DNA from 3 places in the Vibrio sp. 10N.261.51.F12 genome. Region 1 is predicted to be linked to each of the others. Evidence: predicted binding sites of a transcription regulator. Region 1 holds the regulator's gene; each other region holds the start of a gene.

The links. Region 1 encodes PurR, which represses purine synthesis genes. Its sites were predicted from a motif close to TNANGNAAACGTTTNCNTNA; they were not measured.
Region 2: AB4405_RS02160 (NCS2 family permease) is a predicted target of PurR. The motif match lies at 1,652-1,671, and genes of this name have one in related genera.
Region 3: purM (phosphoribosylformylglycinamidine cyclo-ligase) is a predicted target of PurR. The motif match lies at 1,541-1,560, and genes of this name have one in related genera.

Annotation. Positions count from the first base shown of each region.
Region 1 is NZ_JBFROV010000016.1:253,463-256,749, forward strand. It holds gene AB4405_RS11420 (TVP38/TMEM64 family protein) at 1-52, opposite strand, end outside; gene AB4405_RS11425 (TfoX/Sxy family DNA transformation protein) at 176-766, opposite strand; cyclic di-GMP riboswitch class I at 880-963, opposite strand; gene purR (HTH-type transcriptional repressor PurR) at 1,136-2,146, opposite strand; gene torD (molecular chaperone TorD) at 2,494-3,141, opposite strand.
Region 2 is NZ_JBFROV010000004.1:62,528-65,814, reverse strand. It holds gene AB4405_RS02165 (aminoacyl-histidine dipeptidase) at 1-786, opposite strand, end outside; gene AB4405_RS02160 (NCS2 family permease) at 1,692-2,987, shown strand; gene gpt (xanthine phosphoribosyltransferase) at 3,025-3,287, shown strand, end outside.
Region 3 is NZ_JBFROV010000046.1:85,932-89,218, forward strand. It holds gene purN (phosphoribosylglycinamide formyltransferase) at 1-432, opposite strand, end outside; gene purM (phosphoribosylformylglycinamidine cyclo-ligase) at 436-1,476, opposite strand; gene upp (uracil phosphoribosyltransferase) at 1,720-2,346, shown strand; gene AB4405_RS22105 (uracil-xanthine permease family protein) at 2,437-3,287, opposite strand, start outside.

The DNA of each region.
Region 1 (3,287 bases):
GAAAAACAATAACGGCAACAAATCCTAAGCCCAATAACAATTTTTTACTCATGTCCTACTCCATGTCGATAATGCATCTTTAGTATAAGACACGAACATCGGAATTTAACTTTCAAACAGATAAAAAAAAATCAGCTAATGGGCTGATTTTTTTATAAGTAAGAGAGAGCAAGTACTAATTGATATGATTGGCTAGCTCGTCGCGCTTGGCTTGTGGAATCACAGACCAGTGAGTACCATTAATCGCACCTTCTAACGCCCAAAGTAATTCGAGACCGACACTTGTCGAGTGTGTTTTTTGAATGGCCTTGAAGGCTTCAACGGATCCATGCTCTTGAAGTGAGTTCACCGATTCTATCCCCGCTTTTTTGAGCATGCGCTCTGTTGCAAGACGTAAATTCGGGAGATCTTTTAATCGGGTTGGTTTGCAGTCAGATTGTTTTACTTTTTCATCTTTTGCGTAATCCAACGCTGAGCGTGCGTAGCTCAATATTATTTCACTGTCATCCCAGCTATCTTCAGGTAGGGCAAAATATTTTGTCACTACTGGAAATCCGCGCTTTTTATAAACGTAAGGTTTGAAGCCGTTTTGCTTGAATGTCGCGACGGTTGTTGGGTTAGTTCTGATGTGTAATTTACTGTTCACTGCTAATGCAAACATCGTATCGTCAACAAAAATGCCAAATCCACCGAACATAGAGCGGGATTTGACTTTTCCAAGTTGAGCGAACAACTGCATCGAATTTTTTAATATTGGATTGTCCATATTTGTCTTTTCTCGGTGTTATTTGATTGTGTCACCAAAATCAGGTCCGAGAGTGTAGCAAACAGGCATCAATTCCTTGTTAAATTAAAAACAAGAATTCAGTGTCCTTTGCCATCGGTAACCCCGCTACCTACCATAAATGGTTTAGGCCGGAGGCTTTGCGTCCCAACTTTTCAGATGGTTTGCCCTGTGCGTGACTTTGTTAGAATAAAGAAAAAATGCGCTAATCTGCATTGAGATATAACTAAAGTGTGATGTTGCTTCAAAAATTAGACGGGTATTTGTGCTTAAGAGGTAACATAAACTAACAATAAGGCGTATAAAATCTGGGAACAAGATCAAAAAAAAGCGCCTAACTAGGCGCCTTTGTCATTTTTTTGTCAGGTTTTTGACAGAGTGGCGTTCAATTATCTCGGGGTGCATCTCAAATATACGTTTGTCATGACCTTTATCTTTTATGCGTTCTAGCAAAATCTCAAAGGCGTTCTTTCCGACACGACGTTTCGGTTGGTGAACCGTCGTCAGTGGTGGAGAAAAATACTCAGCAAGCTCAATGTTATCGTAACCAATCACAGAGATATCTTCTGGTACGTTCAAACCGAGTTGTTGTAAACGACTCATTAGGCCTAACGCCATCGTATCGTTAAAGCAGAACACGGCGCTTGGTCGTTCTTCCATTGCGGCAATACGATTCGCTGCGATGACCGCTGTGTCACACTCAAAGTTACCTTCAAATATACGGTCTTCTTTCATTTCGATGCCGGCTTCTGATAGCGCACGCTTGTAACCAATAATGCGTTCTTGGCACACCGCTTTTTCTAGGTGACCGCTCAAACATGCGATGTCCGTATGACCTTTATCAATTAGGTATTTTGTGGCGAGATAACCACCTTCCTCCGAATTATCAATGATCTTATCTGCTTGCGAGCTCTCAGGACCCCAGTCCATGATCACTTTAGGAATATCGGAGTGACGATCAAGCATGCTAAGAAGCTCTTCTGTGAGATCTGAACACATAACGAGAATACCGTCGACGCGCTTCTCTGCTAGCATCCGAATGTAATCTCTCTGCTTTTCATACACGCCACCAGTGTTACACAGAATTAATGTGTAACCTTGACGATAGCAATAGCTTTCAACGCCATCGATAACCTCGGAGAAGAATAAGTTCGTTGATTGTGTAACCAACATACCGATGGTTTTTGTTGAGTTACATTTTAAGCTTCGCGCAACGGCGCTTGGCGCGTAATTGAGTTCTTCTACGGCGGCGTTGACTTTTTCTTGTGTGGCTTCGGCAACAAAACGTGTTTTGTTAATAACGTGAGACACAGTAGTAGTTGAAACGCCAGCTAGACGGGCGACATCTTTGATTGTTGCCATAGCTTTATCCTATTAGTAACGGCTTTTGCGTATGGTCAGCAAAAACGTCGTTGCGGTAATGCAGCTTTGTTTAATTAAAAAAGCGCTTTGGTGTATGGAATGCGTACCGAGTAAGTGAACCTAGTGAAACATTGGATTCCAATTGTGGGTTAGCTATTCACCTGACAAGGACATAATAGCTAAAGATAGGAAAGCATGGGGCACTAAAATTTGGTTTTCGCATTGAAACGGCGGATTGTAATGCTAGTCGGTGACTCTAGCAACGTTTCAACCGACAAATTTGATGATAAATTAAAATTAATATGGGGTAACACCGCCACCTTGATTGATAGCGGTGTCTGCATCGGTTACTCAGCAGTTAAATAGTTAAGGTCTAACTGACAAAATGCAATGAGGAGTGTTGCTACCGCGGCGTAAAATCCAAATACATCATACTCTTTACATTTTTTTTCGAATTGAGGCAGCCATGTCATCAGGTGCTGATTAAGGTAATCAGCTTGCTCTAATAATGCGTTGTTGATGTGCGCCTCGGACTCCAGTTCATTAGAACGAATAATAAGGTTGCCGAGAAAGTCCAACTCTATCGCGAGGTGATCGGCTGGCTCATTTAAGTCTTCAGAGACGGCGACATTGTGTTTTTTTAACAGCTCGGTCATGTCATTAGCCGGTTTATCATTGAGAAGACCTGATTCACCTATGTACATTGAGGCATAAGGTAATGCGCCATGCTTATCTGATTTAAGAAATAGGTCACAAAAATCTGCGGATAGCTCAAGTTGGGCGTCTTCTCGAGTCTGTAATCGGTTCAAGCCATCAATGAGTGTATTGATCGGCGCTTCGAGTGATGGGTTTTCACCGAGACCGCTCAAAAAAGAACGTATTTCGACACTGTGATATTTATCCAGTTCTTGTTGAGTGAGCTCTTTGGCAAATAGGCTAGAAAGCCACCAGTATATCTCTGCACGTTGTTCATTAAATGCTTTCAATTCTTGCATCTTGTTCTCTCCAAAAGTCTTGCCCTTATTTTAGACAATAAAAATGAACAGCAGTAAGGGCAATAATGAAAAAAATCGAACGTTTATGAAGATAAATGAATAAAAGAGCGGTTGATGGTTTTAAAGCGACACCAGATGGGCAAGGT
Region 2 (3,287 bases), on a different contig from region 1:
AATAGCATTGCGCAAGCTGCCACCACGGAACTCAATCAAGCGAGCGTCTAATTCTTTAGCATGTCCTGCTAGAAAACGAGCAAGAAGTTTGTTCGCATTGCCACGACCAGTGTGAATATCACAACCAGAGTGGCCGCCTTTTAAACCTTTCAAGATAAGTTGACGAGCAACGAATCCGACCGGAGCCGATTCACGAACGATATCAAACTGGATAGCACCATCAATGCCGCCAGCACAACCCATGTAGACTTCGCCTTCTTGCTCTGAGTCGGTGTTAAGGAGGATTTCACCTTCCAACCAGCCAGCCTCAAGACCAAATGCGCCGGTCATGCCAGCTTCTTCATCGATGGTGAGTAGAACCTCGAGAGGGCCGTGCTTGATCTCATTTGACGCCAACACGGCCAAACAAGCGGCCATACCCATGCCATTATCCGCGCCGAGTGTGGTGCCTTTAGCCGTGACCCATTCGCCGTCAATATACGGTTGGATTGGATCTCGAGTGAAGTCATGGTCGGTGTCTTCATTTTTTTGTGGAACCATGTCGATGTGAGCTTGAAGTACGACACCTTTTTTATGTTCCATACCTGGCGTGGCCGGCTTTTTAATGAATACGTTACCGGTTGAGTCTCTTTTTACATCAAGGTTTTGCTCTGTCGCCCATTGAATAATGGTTTGAGCAAGGGCTTCTTCATGCTTTGATGGGTGAGGAATAGAGCAAATTTTATCAAAAAACTGCCAAACAGGGCTTGGTGATAACTTGCTGATCTCAGAGTGGAATTCAGACACAGATCTCTCCTATATACCGACTTTGCTAGATGGTTATTCCTAAAACTACACAAAATGCGTTGTGAACTTCTGGTTTTCTAGCGAATTAAAGATGACACAAAGGATACCATTAGTTGTAAACCGGGTGTAGTCATAGATAGTCGCTTTAATGGAGCCATTAATTGCGTGAGTGTGAATGATAAAACTGGCATGTAATGATAGATTTGATTTTTACAGATCGCTTTTATGTAATTTAATTACATTAAATTGATTGATATGTAGCCCATGCACAAATAATTGTGATTTTAATCACTATATGGTTGTAATTTATAACCATCATGGTATTATTCTTATCAGTTGATTGATTCAACAACCCAGTTCAAGGAATGAACCCGAGTGATCGCCTCCACGGAACCGAGATTCAACATTAATGATCAAGTTGTATGGTTTGAGGAGAAAAATATGAATGGTTTAGCAAGTGCGATGTTTTGGACAAATCAAAATGTATACACCCAAGACTTCGCCTATACCGTCTACTTCGGTAAATAAGTAACAGATTTATACCCCTATATTTAGAAATTACCGTCGGTTACCCCAATTGATAACCAAGAATTTTTCTACCGCCACTCAATGAGTGGCGTTTTTTTTGCCTAAAATTTAGCGATTTGTAACGGTCGTCACTTTTATCTTGTTCCGGGTTGTGCGAATTTTGTGCAACTGGTCAGTGGTTATCCCGTTAAATCTATCGTTGATTTAACGCTAAGTGTTTCAATTCGTTAATAATAGATAAGTGATTAGTTTCACACAAAAGGTTGTTTTTGTGTATTAGAGTCAAAAATCTAGGTGGAATTTGCCTATTGAACCCCTTATAATTCGCGCCAATCGTTTACGCAACCGTTTACTTTTTACTCTTTAGGAATTCGATTATGCTCGAAAAGCTATTTAAACTCAGTGAAAATGGCACGAATGTGCGCACTGAGGTCATTGCTGGAATCACTACCTTCCTGACAATGGCTTATATCATTTTTGTAAACCCAGCAATTTTAGCTGATGCTGGCATGGATCGTGATGCGGTATTTGTTGCAACCTGTCTAGCGGCTGCTATTGGCTGTTTCATTATGGGTTTTGTTGCCAACTACCCTATCGCGCAAGCACCGGGTATGGGTCTGAATGCATTTTTTACTTATGCGGTTGTTCTCGGAATGGGACACACATGGCAGGTTGCTCTAGCAGCAGTATTCTGTTCAGGTGTGTTATTTATCCTGCTGAGCATATTTAAAATACGTGAATGGATCATTAATTCGATTCCAATGTCATTACGTACCGGTATTTCTGCGGGTATTGGCTTGTTCTTAGCGCTTATTGCATTAAAAAATTCCGGCATTGTTGTTGATAACCCTGCGACGCTAGTATCAATGGGTGCCATTACATCGTTACCAGCCGTTCTTGCCGCTATTGGTTTTTTCCTGACGATTGCACTCGTACACCGTGGACTCAAAGGCGCGGTGATGATTGCTATCTTGTCTGTGACTGTACTCGGAATTATTTTCGGGGATGTGCAATGGCACGGCATTATGTCAGCGCCACCAAGTATCGCTCCTACCTTCTTGCAGCTTGATTTTTCTCATATGTTTGAGATCGGTATGATTTCGGTTGTTTTTGCTTTCTTGTTTGTTGATTTGTTTGACACAGCAGGCACGTTAGTCGGTGTTGCTCAAAAAGCAGACCTGATTGACAAAGAAGGTAAGATTCCTCGTTTGAACAAAGCGTTACTAGCAGATTCAACGGCGACGTCTATTGGTGCATTGCTAGGAACATCAAATACAACTTCGTACGTAGAGAGTACGGCGGGCGTTGCAGTCGGTGGTCGTACAGGATTAACTGCCGTTGTCGTTGGCATTTTGTTCGTACTTGCATTATTCTTCTCGCCTTTAGCTGGTATGATCCCTGCTTACGCGACAGCTGGCGCGCTATTTTATGTAGCGATACTGATGATGTCAGGCCTCGTAAGTATTGATTGGCGTGACCTGACGGAAGCTGCACCAGTAGTGGTTACTTGCTTGATGATGCCTTTTACTTTCTCTATCGCAGAAGGTATCTCTCTAGGCTTTATTTCTTATGCAGCAATCAAACTGTTCAGCGGCAAAGGTCGTGACGTTTCAATCAGTGTTTGGGTGATGGCAGGTATCTTCATCTTGAAGTATGTCCTTGAAGCAGCATAATTAGCTTATTCGGTTTTATTTAATTTAGGTTTTTACTATGGCTAACAAATTCGTAATCACATGGGACAATATGCACTCATATTGTCGTCAACTGGCAGAACTTCAAATGCCAGCAGAGCAGTGGAAAGGCATCATTGGCGTGAGCCGTGGCGGTCTAGTTCCTGCAGCAATTCTAGCGCGTGAATTGGGTATTCGTTTTGTTGATACAGTATGTATCTCTAGCTACGATCACGATCATCAGCGTGATATGACGGTTCTTAAAGCACCTGAGCACGACGGTGAAGGTTTCTTGATTGTTGA
Region 3 (3,287 bases), on a different contig from region 1:
TAATTTCTCAGTGACGAAGTGGATACTGGTTCCATGGTGTTCATCGCAGTTATCAATAGCACGTTGATGTGTGTGGAGACCCGGATATTTCGGCAACAATGAGGGATGAATATTGATCATCTTCCCCATATAGTGACGAACAAACTCACCACTCAAAATGCGCATGTAACCTGCTAAAACCAGTAAATCAGGGTGGTGCTTGTCAATGCGTCGCATTAGCTCTGCATCAAAGGCTTCTCGTGATTCACTTGCTTTTGGGTCAAGGAATTCAGCTTCGGCACCTGCATTTCTAGCACGTTCGAGAGCAAATGCTGACTCTTTATTAGAAAATACAGCACGAACTTTAGCGTTCGTGATTGAGCCTTCACAAGCATCAATAATTGCCTGTAAATTCGTGCCATTCCCTGAAACTAAAACAACGATATTCTTCATGAATTACTTGATCTCTACTTGCTCTTCGCCGGCTTCAGCTTGTGCAATCTCACCAATAACCCAAGCGTTCTCGCCTTCAGCTTGTAAAAGTGCAACTGCTGCGTCAGCTTGCTCTTTAGGAAGTGCGACAATTAGGCCCACACCACAGTTGAACGTACGATACATTTCGAATGTCTCAACGTTGCCTTTTTCTTGTAGCCAGTTGAAAATTGCAGGCCATTCCCAGCTCTTGCCGTCGATGACTGCTTTAGTGCCTTCAGGAAGTACGCGAGGGATGTTTTCCCAGAAACCACCGCCTGTGATGTGAGAGATCGCATGGATATCATGCTCAGCAATCATTTTAAGCGCTGATTTGATGTAGATTTTCGTTGGTTCGAGTAGGTGCTCACCAATGGTGCGCTCACCGAGAACTTCATTTTTGTCTGCGCCAGATACTTCAAGTACCTTGCGAATCAAAGAGTAGCCGTTTGAGTGTGGGCCACTTGAACCAACAGCGATAAGTGCATTTCCTGCGGCAACTTTAGTTCCGTCAATAATGTCTGCTTTTTCAACAACGCCAACACAGAAACCAGCGACGTCGTAATCGTCACCTTCATACATGCCTGGCATTTCAGCAGTTTCACCACCAATCAGTGCACAACCAGCTTGTACACAACCTTCTGCAATACCAGATACAACATCCGCTGCTGTGTCGATATCTAGCTTACCTGTTGCGTAATAATCCAAGAAAAATAGTGGCTCACCACCTTGAACGATAAGATCGTTCACACACATTGCGACTAAATCGATGCCAATGGTGTCATGTTTTTTAAGGTCGAGTGCAAGACGTAGTTTTGTACCAACGCCGTCTGTACCTGATACGAGTACCGGCTCTTTGTATTTAGTTGGCAACTCACATAAAGCACCAAATCCACCGATGCCTCCCATTACTTCAGGGCGACGAGTGCGCTTAACCGCGCCTTTAATACGGTCAACTAATGCATTACCAGCATCAATGTCTACACCAGCGTCTTTATAGCTTAGGGAAGTGTTGTTTCCGCTCACGGGACAGTCCTCGATAAATAATTGGAAGTGAAAAGCGGCGCTATTCTAACAGGGGTTTATACAAAAAGGGAAACGTTTGCGTAAGAAAGTTTAAACTATTTTCTGTTCTCTTGTTTTGTAAGAAGGCAGAAGAATATCGCCGTTGATTTGACTGAAAAAGGAGGGAAATGTCGAAACTCAACTGAAATAAAGGAACAAAGCATGTATAATTTTGTGGTTTTGTAAAAATTGCCGGAGTTGGACATGAAAGTTGTTGAAGTTAAACACCCTCTTGTGAAGCACAAACTAGGTTTGATGCGTGAAGGGGATATCAGCACAAAGCGTTTTCGTGAGCTTGCTACTGAAGTTGGTAGCTTATTAACTTATGAAGCGACAGCAGATTTTGAAACAGAGAAAGTGACCATCAATGGTTGGAACGGTCCTGTTGAAGTCGATCAAATTAAAGGCAAAAAGGTCACGGTAGTGCCAATCCTGCGTGCTGGTTTAGGCATGATGGATGGTGTACTTGAGCATATGCCAAGTGCTCGTATCAGTGTCGTTGGTATTTATCGTGACGAAGAAACACTAGAGCCAGTGCCTTACTTTAATAAATTGGCATCCAATATTGATGAGCGTATTGCTTTAGTTGTTGACCCAATGCTAGCAACGGGTGGCTCCATGATTGCCACCATCGACCTGCTAAAAGAGAAAGGCTGTAAGTCGATCAAGGTGTTGGTACTAGTGGCGGCGCCAGAAGGTATTGAAGCATTAGAAAAAGCACACCCAGAGGTTGAGCTGTATACGGCGGCTATTGATGAGTGCTTGAACGATAAAGGTTATATTGTTCCTGGGCTTGGAGATGCAGGCGATAAGATTTTTGGTACTCAATAATCAATTGAGTCCAGTATGAAAAAGGCTGACATTTGTCAGCCTTTTTACTTTTTACTTTTTACTTTTTTACTTTTTTACTGTGTTTGCGTTTTAGTCTTCGATCTGTGCATTGTCTACGACCTTGTTGTCACCTAGGTCATCAGGGAGGATAAGATTAAGAATAATCGCGACGATACCGCATAAGCTGACGCCCTGTAGGCTAAACTCGCCAATACCAAATGCCATTCCACCAATACCGAAAACTAATGTAATCGCCACAATGACAAGGTTGCGAGATTTATGTAGGTCAACGTTATTTTTAATCAAGGTATTCAATCCTACTGTTGCGATAGAACCAAACAATAAGATCATGATGCCACCCATTACCGGAACAGGGATTGTTTGCAAAATCGCGCCTAGTTTGCCGACTAAAGCAAGAACAATGGCGGTGACCGCAGCCCAGGTCATGATTACAGGATTAAATGCTTTCGTTAGCATAACTGCACCTGTCACTTCGCTGTATGTCGTATTGGGTGGCGCGCCCATCATGGATGCGGCAATCGTTGCAATTCCGTCACCGGCAATGGTGCGATGCAAACCTGGCTTCTTGAGGTAGTCTTTGCCCGTTACGTTCGAGATCGCAAGCATATCCCCCACATGCTCAACGGCAGGTGCAATGGCGACGGGTAACATAAACAGTATCGCATTGATGTTGAATTCTGGGGCTGTGAAGTTTGGCATGGATAACCAAGAAGCTTGCACGACAGGGGTGAAATCAACAACGCCGAAGAACAAGCTAGTAATATAGCCAGCAGAAATTCCGCTCACAATCGGTAAAAGCTTTAAAAAGCCTCGAGAGAAAACACTGACACCAATAGTGACGAGTAAAGAAATGCTCGAGATCCACAGCGCTGCATCAGAATCGATTAGCTGAATGCCACCATCGCCTGATTTGCCTAACG